DNA from 3 places in the Streptomyces sp. NPDC013455 genome. Region 1 is predicted to be linked to each of the others. Evidence: riboswitches for the same ligand, from Rfam matches in the RefSeq annotation. Region 1 holds a riboswitch; each other region holds the start of a gene.
What was found. Region 1 has a riboswitch for cobalamin ahead of metE (5-methyltetrahydropteroyltriglutamate--homocysteine S-methyltransferase). Riboswitches for the same ligand answer to the same signal wherever they lie in the genome.
Positions count from the first base shown of each region.

Region 2: another riboswitch for cobalamin. It lies ahead of ABZ576_RS30180 (cobalamin biosynthesis protein); the one in region 1 lies ahead of metE (5-methyltetrahydropteroyltriglutamate--homocysteine S-methyltransferase).
Region 3: another riboswitch for cobalamin. It lies ahead of ABZ576_RS26260 (HoxN/HupN/NixA family nickel/cobalt transporter); the one in region 1 lies ahead of metE (5-methyltetrahydropteroyltriglutamate--homocysteine S-methyltransferase).

Region 1 is NZ_JBEYCX010000006.1:242,953-247,358, reverse strand. It holds gene metE (5-methyltetrahydropteroyltriglutamate--homocysteine S-methyltransferase) at 1-1,979, opposite strand, end outside; cobalamin riboswitch at 2,131-2,355, opposite strand; gene ABZ576_RS13285 (peptidase) at 2,582-3,559, opposite strand; gene ABZ576_RS13280 (endonuclease/exonuclease/phosphatase family protein) at 3,718-4,406, opposite strand, start outside.
Region 2 is NZ_JBEYCX010000024.1:105,838-110,243, forward strand. It holds gene ABZ576_RS30175 (cobyric acid synthase) at 1-1,230, opposite strand, end outside; gene ABZ576_RS30180 (cobalamin biosynthesis protein) at 1,227-2,171, opposite strand; cobalamin riboswitch at 2,272-2,413, opposite strand; gene ABZ576_RS30185 (hypothetical protein) at 2,707-2,934, opposite strand; gene ABZ576_RS30190 (inorganic phosphate transporter) at 2,969-4,213, opposite strand; gene ABZ576_RS30195 (lysozyme) at 4,357-4,406, opposite strand, start outside.
Region 3 is NZ_JBEYCX010000018.1:147,992-152,397, forward strand. It holds gene thrS (threonine--tRNA ligase) at 1-68, shown strand, start outside; gene ABZ576_RS26255 (nucleoside hydrolase) at 100-1,065, shown strand; gene ABZ576_RS26260 (HoxN/HupN/NixA family nickel/cobalt transporter) at 1,101-2,216, opposite strand; cobalamin riboswitch at 2,242-2,461, opposite strand; gene ABZ576_RS26265 (metalloregulator ArsR/SmtB family transcription factor) at 2,540-2,890, shown strand; gene ABZ576_RS26270 (glycoside hydrolase family 13 protein) at 2,971-4,406, shown strand, end outside.

The sequences.
Region 1 (4,406 bases):
GCGTAGCACATGTGGGTGTGGATCTGGGTGTCCGGGCGTACCCCGCCGGTGGTGAGGCGGAACGCCTCCGTGGCCCACTCCAGGTAGCCGGGCCGGTCGGCGGCACGCAGCGGCAGCGTCTCGCGCAGCGCGGGCTCGTCCACCTGGATCACCGACGTGCCGGCCGCCTCCAGGTCCGCCACCTCGTCGCGCAGTGCGAGTGCGACCTGCCGGGCGGTGTCGGCGAGGGGCTGGTCGTCACGGACGAAGGACCAGGCGAGCATGGTGACCGGGCCGGTGAGCATGCCCTTGACCGGCCGGTCCGTGAGGGACTGGGCGTACGTCGTCCAGCGCACCGTCATCGGCTCGGGGCGGGAGATGTCACCGGCGAGGATCGGGGGACGGACGTAACGGGTGCCGTAGGACTGGACCCAGCCGTGCTGGGTGGCGAGGCAGCCGGTCAGCTGTTCGGCGAAGTACTGGACCATGTCGTTGCGTTCGGCCTCCCCGTGGACCAGGACGTCCAGCCCGGCCTTCTCCTGGAACCCGATCACCTCCCGGATCTCGGCCCGGACGCGCTCCTCGTAGCCGGCCCTGTCGATCCGGCCTGCGCGCAGAGCGGCGCGGGCGGTGCGCAGTTCGCCCGTCTGCGGGAAGGAGCCGATGGTGGTGGTCGGCAGCAGCGGCAGGCCGAGCAGTGTGCGCTGGGCGGCGGTGCGCTCGGGGTACGGCTGACGGCGGCGGGCGTCGTCCCCGGTGACGGCCGCGGCCCGGGCCCGGACGGCCGGATCGCGGGTGATCGGCGAGCCGGCTCGGGAGGCCAGGTCGGCGCGGTTGGCGGCCAGTTCGGCGGCGATGGTGTCGGTCCCGCGGGCGAGCCCCTTGGCGAGCGTGACGATCTCACGGGTCTTCTGCCTGGCGAAGGCGAGCCAGCGCAGGATCTGCGGTTCGATGTCGTGTTCGGCGGCGGTGTCGAGCGGCACGTGGAGCAGGGAGCAGGAGGCGGCCACGTCCACCCGGTCCGCCAGGCCCAGCAGGGTGCCGAGCGTGGCCAGGGACTTCTCCAGGTCGTCGACCCAGACATTGCGGCCGTTGACGACACCGGCGACCAGACGCTTGCCGGGCAGGCCGCCCACGGCGGCGAGGTCGTCCAGGTTGGCGGCGGCCGGCCCCGTGAAGTCCAGGGCCAGGCCCTCCACCGGTGCCTTGGCCAGCACCGGCAGAGCCTCGCCGAGCCGGTCGAAGTAGGAGGCGACCAGCAGCTTCGGCCGGTCGGTGAGGGCGCCGAGCGCGCGGTGGGCGCGGGCGGCGGCGTTCAGTTCGGCCGGGGTGCGGTCCTGGACCAGGGACGGCTCGTCCAGCTGCACCCAGTCGGCGCCGGCCGCGCGCAGGTCCGCGAGGATCTCGGCGTACACGGGCAGCAGCCGGTCGAGCAGGGTGAGCGGGTCGAAGCCGGCGGCCACGCCCGGCGCGGGCTTGGCGAGCAGCAGGTAGGTGACGGGCCCGAGGAGCACGGGCCGCGGGGTCAGGCCCAGGGCGAGGGCCTCCTTCAGCTCCGCGACCTGCTTGCCCGGGTCGGCGGCGAACACCGTGCCCGGGCCGAGCTCGGGCACCAGGTAGTGGTAGTTGGTGTCGAACCACTTCGTCATCTCCAGCGGAGCCGCGTCCTGCGTGCCGCGCGCCATGGCGAAGTAGCCGTCCAGGGCGTCCGCTTCGACGGCCGCCCGGTGGCGGGCCGGGATCGCGCCCACCATGACCGTGGTGTCCAGGACGTGGTCGTAGTACGAGAAGTCGCCGGTCGGGACCTCGTGGATGCCGGCCCCGGCGAGCTCCAGCCAGTTGGAGCGGCGCAGTTCGGCGCCGGTGGCGTGCAGCTCGTGGGCGCCGACGCGGCCCTTCCAGTAGCCCTCGACCGCCTTCTTCAGTTCCCGGTGCCGGCCCTGGCGGGGGTAGCCGTACACGGTGGCCCGTGCTGCCGCGGCTGCGGACGTGGTGGTCACGGAGATCTCCTTCGCGAGATGAATCCCTGAGATCCCGGGGACGGGACGCGGACGCGAAGGGGTGAGGAACCGGACGGCAGCGGCCCGTGGCCGTCCGTCCGGTGTGCACGCCGACCGCCCGCGAGGTCACCGGGATGTCCGCGCACGAGTGGTCCGCACGCGGGCGGCCGGCAGGTCTTCGGACTCGCGGGCACGTCCTCACGATGTGAGGACACCTACTGGCCGTCGCTTCCCAGGCCCTGTACGCCGGGCCCAGTGCGTATGACGGCGGTCGTTCCCGCTCACCGCTGCGGGGCAGTCCCGGATTCACACCGGGTTCCCTCTTACGACGCATCCCGCCTGGCGGACGGGGCGAACCAGCTGCACGGCTCAGCCTACGGGGCCGTCCGGGAGAGCGTGCGGTCACGTCCGGCATCCGGAAGGTGACGTGGAACACGGGACGGAACCGAGGGTCAAGCCGGTCACGGCTGCGTGGCGGGTGCGGCGCGGGCCTCCCGGCACCGCCGGTGATCCCGCACATCGGGCGGACGACCGGCCCCCGCGGCGGCGCACGCCCGGCGTGGCGCGGCTGCCGCGGGGGCCGGTTCCCCGGGCGGGGGGCGCTACGACACCTGGGCCTTGTCGTACAGGGCCTTGACCACGTCACCGAAGTACGGACCGAACATCCGGTTCGGCAGGAACGTGTAGCCGAAACTGTTCACGGAGACCTGGAGCCCGGTGCCGGTCGCCTCGGTGAAGCCGGTGAACCAGGGGCCACCGCTGGATCCGCCCGTCATGTTGCAGGCGAGGCTGTGATCCTGCGAGAAGAGGAAGTCCTTGGAGCTGTTCCCGCTGCAGTGGATGAGCTTCGTGCCGTCGTACGGCGACGCGGCGGGGAAGCCGAAGGCGTACATCGGCTTGTTGTAGCCGCCGTTGAACTGGATGCCCTGTGCGCCGACGACCGAGGTGAGCGTCGCGCCGTTCAGGGGGGCGACGACCGCGGCGCCGACGTCGTAGTTGATGTCCTCGCTCGCTTCCCACTGCGGAGTCGTGAGCGTCTTGGCCGCCGTCCACTGCCCGTACGGCGCGTTGCCGTTGTCATAGGCCGGGACGAAGACCCAGTTGGTGTGCCAGCTGCCCTGGTACTTCACACAGTGGCCGGCCGTGATGACGGTGCTGGCGTTCTGGCTGGTCACCGCGTTCCCGGTGCACGAGGCGGTGCGCCCCTGGAAGGTGAAGAACACCCGCCCGGAGGTCGCCACGACGGCACCGCCGCCGGTCCACGGGGCACCGGCCTGCGGGAAGGAGGCGAGGGCGGGAGTGGGCGCGACCGTGGTGGAACGCCCGCTGCTCCGAGGGGCCTTGAGTTCCTTGTCCGCCGCCTTCCTGGTCAGCAGCAGGTCGAGGGGGGTGGCGCCGCGCATGCGCTCGGCGGTCCAGAAGGTGCGGGCCTTGTGCTGCTCGGCCGCCGAGGGGGTGTGGGCCGCGGCCGACGGTCCGGGAGCCGTCGTGGCGTTCGCGGCCCCGGCGTGCACGAGGCCGCCGGTGAACAGGGCTCCGACGGCCAGCAGAATGCCCGCGGCAGTGCGATGGCGTCTCACACAGGTCTCCTTCTGCCGTGCCAGGACCGGTCGGGTCCGGGCAGGGTGGGGGAACGAAGAGCGGTGCGGATCGACGTGCGTGAGGGCAGGGTGCCACGGAAAGGCGGACTTGTCAGGAGCACGTAAAGGTCGGTTCTCGCGGGCCCTTCCCGCCTCCGTCACCGGCCGCGGCGGCGCAGCAGGAGGTCCGCCACCACCGGGCGGTGGTCGGAGGCCGTGGTCCCCGGCGTGTCCGCGCCGGTGACGGTCACCTCCGGTGAGACGGTCACGAGGTCGATGCGTCTGACCGGGTCGGCCGCCGGGAAGGTCTTGCCGCCGTCCGGCGCGGCATCGGCCAAGGGCCCCCACAGCCGGGCCAGTTCGGGCGCGGCCGGCTCGGCGTTGAAGTCGCCGAGGAGCACTTTCGGGCCGCGGTCCTCGGCCAGGACGCGCAGCATGTCGTCGACCTGGGCGCGCCGGACCGAGGGGTCCGTGCGGTAGTCCAGGTGCGTCGCGTACACGTGCACACGGGCGCCCCGGACCGTGACCGTCACCTCGGCGAAGCCGGGCGCGGGGGCGGGCACCGGACGGGGTGTCTGGGTGGACAGCCGGGTGATCTCGTGATTGCGCGCGTCGAGGATCCGGTGGCGGCTCAGGACCGCGACGCCGTACTGCCGCCGTTCCCCGCCCGGCGGGTCCGGCGGCAGGTCGTAGATCGGCGCGAAGAAGACCCGCATGCACAGGCGCCGGGCCAACTCCCGGGCCTCGTCGGCGAAACCGCTCCGGGCACCCCAGTGCACGTCGACCTCCTGGAGGCCGATCACGTCGGCGTCGAGGTCCCGGATCGCCGCCGCCGTGCGGTCGAGGT
Region 2 (4,406 bases), on a different contig from region 1:
GAAGCGCTCGCCCCCCGTGACCTCGGCCACCCCGTGGTGGATCTCGTACCCCTCGACCCGCTCACCGAGGGCCTCGCCGGCCGGCCGGGTGAGGGTCTTCTCCCGGGCGAAGCGCACCCGGACGGGGAGTACGCCGAGCCCGTCGACCGCGCCGGCACGCGACTCGACCTCGTCCTCGATGTGCTCGCCGAGGATCTGGAAGCCGCCGCAGATGCCGAGGACGGGCCGGTGCTCGGCGGCCCTGCGGACCAGGGCGTCGGCGAGACCCCGCTCCCGGAGCCACGCGAGCGCCCGGACCGTGCCCCGGGTCCCCGGGACGACGACCAGGTCGGCGTCGGTCAGTTCCTCCGGCCGGTCCACGAACCGCACCACGACGCCCGGTTCGGCGGCCAGCGCGTCCACATCGGTGAAGTTGGACATCAGCGGTATCGCGCACACGGCGACCCGCAGCACGTCCTCGCCGACCGGGGGAGCGACGGCGGACTCCCGGACGGGCGCCCGCAGCGACACCCCCATCCCGTCCTCCTCGTCGATGCCGAGCCCGTGCCGGAACGGCAGCACGCCGTACGTCCGCCGCCCGGTCAGCTCCCGGAGCATCTCCAGCCCGGGCTCCAGCAGGCCGACATCGCCCCGGAACTTGTTCACCAGGAACCCGGCGACCAACTCCTGGTCCTCGGGCGACAGCAGGGCGACGGTCCCGAAGAAGGAGGCGAAGACGCCCCCGCGGTCGATGTCCCCCACCACCAGCACGGGCAGCCGCGCGTTGCGCGCGATGCCCATGTTGACGATGTCGGTCCGCCGCAGATTGATCTCGGCGGGACTCCCCGCCCCCTCACAGATCACCGCGTCATACGTGCCCCGCAGCTCCGCCAGGCAGTCCAGGACCGTGCCGAGCAGCCGCTGCTGGCGTCCGCCGTGGTAACCGCGGGCGCTCAGCTCCCCGACCGGCTTGCCGAGCAGCACCACCTGGCTGCTCTGCTCGCCCCCGGGCTTGAGCAGCACCGGGTTCATCAGCGCGGTCGGCTCCAGGCGGCAGGCCTGGGCCTGCATCGCCTGCGCCCGCCCGATCTCGGCGCCCTCACGGGTCACGAACGAATTGAGGGACATGTTCTGCGCCTTGAACGGCGCGACCTTCACGCCCTGGCGGACCAGCCAGCGGCAGATGCCGGCCGTCACGACGCTCTTGCCGGCGTCCGAGGTGGTGCCGGCGACGAGGAGACCACCGTTCACTTCCCACGTCCTTTCAGGAGTCGGCGTGCGGCGAGTGTGGTGCCGAGGGCGAGCAGGCCGACGCGGCGGGAGAGCCGTACGGCCCGCTCGATGTCGCCGGCCCGGACGGCCCGTCCCGAGGCGCCGTTGAGCACCGGGCGGTGTTCGACCCGGCCGCCGTAGGAGAGGGTGCCGCCGAGGCGGACGCCGAGCGCGCCCGCGAACGACGCTTCCACCGGGCCCGCGTTGGGGCTCGGATGCCGCGCCGCGTCCGCCCGCCACGCCCGCACGGCGCCGCGCGGATCGGGTCCGGCCAGTACGGCGAGCACGGCGGTCAGCCGCGCCCCCGGCCAGCCGGCCACGTCGTCGAGCCGGGCGGAGGCCCAGCCGAACCGGAGGTGGCGCGGCGACCGGTGACCCACCATGGCGTCCAGGGTGTTGACCGCCCGGAACCCGAGCAGCCCCGGCACCCCGGCCACGGCGCCCCACACGAGGGCGCCGACGACGGCGTCCGAGGTGTTCTCCGCGACCGACTCGACCACGGCCCGGGCGATGCCGTCGGCGTCCAGCGCCTGCGGGTCGCGGCCGCACAGATGGGGCAGCCGGGCCCGGGCCGCCTCGACGTCCCCGGCCTCCAGGGCGCGCCCGATGGCACGGGCCTCCCGGGCGAGCGAGGTACCGCCGACGACGGCCCAGGTGGCGGCGGCGGTCAGTGCGAGGGAGGCGGTACGGGAGGGGCGTACGGCGCGTGCGGCCAGCGCCCCGAGGGCGACGGCGCCGCCGGCGCACACGGTGGTGTGCAGGGCGCCCCAGCCGCGGTGGTCGTGCCACAGCGCGCCTTCCACGGCCCCGGCCGCACGGCCGAACACGGCGACCGGGTGCCCGCGGCGCGGATCGCCGAGGAGCAGGTCACCGAGGAGGCCGGCGGCGGCGCCGTACGCGTACGTGCGGTCGGCACCCATCGGCTCAGCCGGCCGTGGGCACAGGAGCGGGCCTGGTATCGGTCCTCGAACGGCAGCCGAGCATGGCGATATGTGTCCTCACTCAGGGTGTCCGCGCCCTGGTTCGACGTGAATCGGCGGCGAGAGTTCCTGGCTCCCGGGGATGGCTCCCCGGTGACAGTGGCGGGACCGCGCCGGATTCGCACCGGCTTCCTCTTCTGCCGCCGTTATGGCCTGGGCAGTCCACCACGCACCCGGAACGGCCGTCAACTTGCCTCTGACCTGGGATGCCGGACTGTGCTGAGGCCCACACCGGCAGCCCGCCGCGGGGCGTCGGGGGACCGGGGCGCGACGAGAACCGCTCGGGGGAGCGGCCTGCACCGATCCGCCCCGCACCCCCCGCACGGAGACCGGCTCCGCGGGCGCGTACGCCTCGCCACCGCGGGTTCCCTCCGTGTCCGTCACGCCCTCTCGGCTCCCGCGCCCGGACACGCGTCGGCCCTGCCGGGCCACCGCCGCAGCGGGCCCGGCAGGGCCGGCGTCGTGTTCCGGGCGGTCAGCCCTTGGCGACGATGAGGTGGATGCCGTACGCCACCGCCGCCGCGCAGGCCGCGAAGCAGACGTAGGCGCCGGTGACGGCGAGGCCGGCGGAGCCACCCTGTGCGGTGGCCTTCTCGCGCCGGTTCAGGCCCGCGATGCCGAGCGTGAACAGGGTCACCAGGCCGACGCTGAACACGAGGCTGGCGCCGAAGACGGAGCCGAGGGCCGCCCAGTCGATCTTCATGGGGATGCTTCCTTCAGTAACCGTGTGCTCGGGGTCAGACCGTGGCGGCCGGCGGAGCGGCCGGGGCCGGCTCGGCGGCCGGGGCGGGGATCGTGGCCGTCAGGTCCTCGGTGACCGCGCCGACGGGCGGCGGGGTCACGGCGGCGATGGCGGTGGTCACCACGCCGGCCGGCTCGTCGGTGTCGGCCATCACGTTGGTGTGGTCGACGACCTCGCGGCGGGAGATCTTCCAGATGGCGGCGCTGGCGGCGACCAGGAAGACGGCGACGGCGGCTGTGCCCCAGTCACCCAGGTCGGTGACGGCCTCGGCGCCCGCGCCGACCAGCGCGGCGGCCGGGAGCGTGAGGCCCCAGGCGATGAACATGCGGGTCGCGGTCGACCAGCGGACGACGCCGCCCTTGCGGCCGAGGCCCGCGCCCATCACGGAGCCGGAGACGACGTGCGTGGTGGAGAGGGAGAAGCCGAGGTGGGAGGAGGCCAGGATGGCGGTCGCGGCGCTGGTCTGCGCGGCGAAGCCCTGGCGCGGCTCCAGGTCGGTCAGGCCCTTGCCCATGGTGCGGATGATGCGCCAGCCGCCGATGTAGGTGCCGAGCGCGATGGCCAGGCCGGCCGAGAGGATCACCCAGGTGGGAGGGTTGGAGCCGGGCGCGATGGCGCCGCCCGCGATCAGCGCGAGGGTGATGATGCCCATCGTCTTCTGCGCGTCGTTGGTGCCGTGGGCGAGGGAGACCAGGCCGGCGGAGGCGATCTGGCCGGCGCGGTAGCCCTTGCGGGTGGCCTCGCCGTCGGCGGTTCCGCCGATGCCGTACGAGAACCGGGTGGCCAGCAGCGACGCGAGACCCGCCACGATCGGCGCGGCGACCGCGGGCAGCAGCACCTTGGTGACCAGGACGTCGCCGTGCACCGCGCCGAAGCCGGCGGAGGCGATGGTGGCGCCGACCAGGCCGCCCATCAGGGCGTGCGAGGAACTGGAGGGCAGGCCCACCAGCCAGGTCAGCAGGTTCCAGAGGATCGCGCCGACCAGGGCGGCGAAGATGACCTCGGGACGGATGCCGCTCTCGTCGACGAGACCCTTGGAGATCGTGTTGGCGACCTCCACGGAGAGGAAGGCGCCCACGAGGTTGAGGACGGCGGACATGGTCACCGCGATCTTCGGCTTCAGGGCGCCTGTGGAGATGGTGGTGGCCATCGCGTTCGCGGTGTCGTGGAAACCGTTCGTGAAATCGAACGCGAGTGCGGTTACCACCACAATCGCGAGGATCAGCGAGAAGCTTTCCATTTACCCAGGCAATCGTTCGAGGTCATTGGCTGGTCGAACGTAGGCAACCTGGGTGAACGGAAGATGAACTGGGGCGGGCGTCGGGATGTCCGAAGGGCATGTTCATGATTCCGCTTCGGCCACTCGCCCCAGGCGCCCCTTGGCTACCGGCCCCGCGCGAAGGCCCGCAGCCGCGCCGCGGACCCGTTGAAGA
Region 3 (4,406 bases), on a different contig from region 1:
CCGGGGGCGACCTCCTCGCGCGCATCGCCGAACGGGTGGCGGCACGCGGCACCGCGCTGTGGGCCTGATCTAAGGTCGGCACGACGGAAGGAGTCCGCCGTGACCGGTCAGCCCATCCCCGTGATCATCGACTGCGACACCGGGGTCGACGACGCCCTGGCCCTGCTGTTCGCCGTACGCCACCCGGGACTGGACCTGCGGGCGGTGACCTGCGTGGCCGGGAACACCGACGTCGACGGGGTGGTCCGCAACACGCTTACCGTGCTGGAGCAGGCGGGCGCCCCCGACGTCCCGGTGGGCCGGGGCGCCGAGCGCCCGCTGCTCGAACCGGCCCGCTCGGCCCGGCACGTGCACGGCACCGACGGCATGGGGGACCTGGGCCTGCCCGCACCCACCCGCGCCCCGGCGGACGTCGACGCCGTCACCCTCCTGCACCGCGAGATCCTCGCCTCCCCGCGGCCGGTCACCCTCGTCCCGACCGCCCCGCTGACCAACATCGCGCTGCTGCTGCGCACCCACCCGGAGGTCACCCGCAACATCGAGCGGATCGTGTTCATGGGCGGCGCGGTGGAGGTCGGCAACGCCACGCCGGTCGCGGAGTTCAACGTCTGGCACGACCCCGAGGCCGCGGCGATCCTGCTCACGGCCGGGGTGCCGATCACGATGTACGGCTTGGACGTCTTCCGTCAGGTCGTCGTGGGCAGCGACGAGGTGCACCGGCTGCGGACCAGCGGCGAGCCCGGCACCCGCCTGGCCGGCGAGCTCCTCGCCCACCGGCCGGCCCACCAGGGCGAGCCGCCGGAGGCCGAGGAGGCGGGCGGCCTCGGCGACGCCGGCGCGGTGTGCGCGGTCGCCGACCCGGCGGGCATCACGACCAGCCTCCTCCCGGTCGAGGTCTCCCTCGCCCCCGGTCCGTCCCGCGGCCAGACCGTCGTCGACCGCCGCCCCCGCCTCGGCGAGTCCGAGATCCACGAGGGCGGCCGCGAACGGGCGCTGGTCGACGTGGCGTTGGAAGTGGACGTCGACCGGTACGTGAAGCTGTACCTGGAGACGGTCCGACGCTAGGGGGTGGGACACCCCCCAGGGGTGCCTCGCCCCGGCTACTCGGCGGAGGCGGCCGGCGTCCGGGCGGTCCAGCGCTCCTCCACCCGGGCCAGCCGCCAGTACGCCAGCGCCGCCGCCCACACCGCCACGAACAGGCCGACGATGAGGTAGCCGACGCTGTCCAGGTTGAGGCCGGCCACCCAGCCGGTGACCGGGTCGTCGAGGTGGAACTTCTCGTGGACCACGCCGACCAGTTCGATCGTGCCGATGAAGAAGGCGACCGCGATGGACAGGCCGGTGATGGCCAGGTTGTAGAAGACCTTGCGGACCGGGTTGGAGAACGCCCACTGGTAGGCGAAGTTCATGAACGTGCCGTCGAGCGTGTCGAACAGGCTCATCCCGGCGGCGAAGAGCAGGGGCAGGCAGAGGATCGCGTACCAGGGCAGGCCGGCCGCCGCGCCCGAGCCCGCCATCACCATCAGCGTGACCTCGGTGGCCGTGTCGAAGCCGAGGCCGAAGAGGAAGCCCAGCGGGTACATCTGGCCGGGCCGGGACACGGACCTCGTCAGCCGGCCGAGGACGCGGTTCATGAAGCCGCGCGAGTCCAGGTGCTGTTCCAGCTCCCGCTCGTCGTACGAGCCCGCACGCATCGCCCGGAACACCTTCAGGATGCCCACCAGGGCGACCAGGTTCAGGGCGGCGATGAGGTAGAGGAACGTGCCGGAGATCGTCGTACCGAGGAAGCCGAGCACCTGGTGGGTGGCGGAGCCCTCGTTCATCACCTTCCCGGCGAGCGAGGTGCCGCCCGCGATCAGCAGGGCCAGCAGCACCACCACGCTGGAGTGGCCGAGCGCGAACCAGAACCCCACCGACACCGGCCGCTTGCCGTCGGCCATCAGCTTGCGGGTGGTGTTGTCGATCGCGGCGATGTGGTCGGCGTCGAAGGCGTGCCGCATGCCGAGGGTGTAGGCGGTGATGCCGAGCCCGACGCCGAAGACCTCGTCGCCGACCTCGTAGCGCTCGGGCGCGACGAGCAGGAAGAGGATGCCGAAGGCGACGACGTGCAGGGCGAGGATCACCGCCATCAGCCCGGCCGTCTTGACGGTGTCCTCGCGTCGCCAGCGGAAGGACGCGGGCCTGGACTCGGGCAGGGATGTCCCGGGCGGGTTCATGCGGTCAGCTCCAGCACCTCGTGGATCTTTCATGAGCTGCCGTGGCCGGTCTCCTGGCTTACGGGTGCCCCCGCGCGAGCGAAGCCGAGCGCGCGGGAGGGTCGTGCGTCCGCCGTTCCTGCCTTCCCAGTCGTACGACCAGTGGCCCGGCGGTGCCGGACGGAACGGGAACTCCCCGATCACAGTGGCGAGGGCCGCGTCGACTTCGCATCGACTTCCCGAGCACCACGGCCCGCCCACAGTAGGGGGCGCGGGCCCTCCCTGCACAGCTGCTCAGCCGTGCAGGTATTCAAGATCACATATGGGTTTGGGAGGATGGCGGCATGCATCTCGTGCCTGCCGACCGAGCCGACCGGCGGACCATCGACGGTCACCGGGTGTGCGAGGCGATCGCCGCCATCGGCGACGTGGCCCGGCTGCGCGCCTGGGCCGACCGGTTCTCCCTGCTCGCCGACCCCAATCGGCTCGCACTGCTGCTCGCCCTGCACCGCACCGGCCCGCTGGCCGTCTCCGACCTGGCGATCGCCACGGGGATGAACGATCCCGCCGTCTCCCAGGCGCTGCGGCTGCTGCGGGCGGCCGGCGTGGTGGCGGGCGAGAAGCAGGGGCGGGTGGTGCGCTACCGGGTGGTCGACACGCAGGTACAGGGCCTGTTGGAGCACTGCGGCCCCTGACCGCCCGCTGGAAGGTTGCTTTTCCGGGCAATGTGGACAGATACAGAGTCCGTACCGTCGTCCGTCCCCTGGGAGCCCGTATGGCAGACCTCTCGCCGGACCTCTCGTCCAGGAACCCCGACTGGTGGCGGCAGGCCGTCATCTACCAGGTCTATCCGCGCAGCTTCGCCGATGCCGACGGCGACGGCCTCGGCGACCTCAAAGGCATCACCGAACGGCTGAACCACCTCGCCACGCTCGGCGTCGACGCCTTGTGGCTGAGCCCCTTCTACCCGTCCGAGCTCGCCGACGGCGGTTACGACGTCGCCGACCACCGCGGTGTCGACGAGCGCCTCGGCACCCTGGACGACTTCGACGCCCTGGTCGCCGAGGCCCACCGGCTGGGTCTGAAGGTCGTCGTGGACCTCGTCCCCAACCACACCTCGCACCTGCACCCCTGGTTCCAGGAGGCGCTGCGCGCCGGGCCCGGCTCCGCCGCGCGGGACCGGTACGTCTTCCGGACCGGGCGCGGTGCGCACGGCGAACTCCCGCCCACCGACTGGCAGTCCGTGTTCGGCGGCAGCGCCTGGCGGCGGGTCCCCGACGGGGAGTGGTACCTCCACCTCTTCGCCCCCGAGCAGCCCGACCTCAACTGGGAGAACGAGGAGGTCCGCGCGGACTTCCGCGCCACCCTGCGCTTCTGGTCCGACCGGGGCGTGGACGGCTTCCGCGTCGACGTCGCCCACGGCCTGGCCAAGGACCTCGCCGAGCCGCTGCGGGACGTCGGCGACATCGGCGCGACCGGCGAGGAGGCCCTGCTGCACGTGGAGCCGGGCAGCCACCCGTACTGGGACCGGGACGAGGTCCACGAGATCTACCGGGACTGGCGCAAGATCTTCGACGCCTACCACCCGCCGCGCACCGCCGTGGCCGAGGCATGGGTCCCCGACGCCCGCCGCGCCCTGTACGCCCGCCCCGACGAACTGGGACAGGCCTTCAACTTCGAGTACCTGGAGGCCCGCTGGGACGCGGAGGAGCTGCGCGAGGTCATCACCGGCTCGCTGGCCACGGCGCGGACCGTCGGAGCCTCCGCGACCTGGGTGCTGTCCAACCACGACGTCGTACGGCACGCCTCCCGTCTCGTGCTGCCGCCCGGCACCGACCCGGACGCCTGGCTGCTGGCGGGCGGCACGGCGCCGGCCGTCGACACGGCGGCCGGCCTGCGCCGGGCCCGGGCGGCGACCCTGCTGATGCTGGCGCTGCCCGGCTCGGCCTACCTCTACCAGGGCGAGGAACTGGGCCTGCCCGAGGTCGCCGACCTGCCCACCCAGGTGCTCCAGGACCCGATCTGGGAGCAGACCGGCCACGTCCGCAAGGGCCGCGACGGCTGCCGGGTGCCGCTGCCCTGGACGACGACCGGACCGTCGTACGGCTTCGGCCCCGGGGCGGGCTGGCTGCCGCAGCCGGCGTCCTTCGCGGCCTACGCCGTCGAGGCGCAGGCCGGCGCCGAGGGGTCCACGCTGGAGCTGTACCGCAC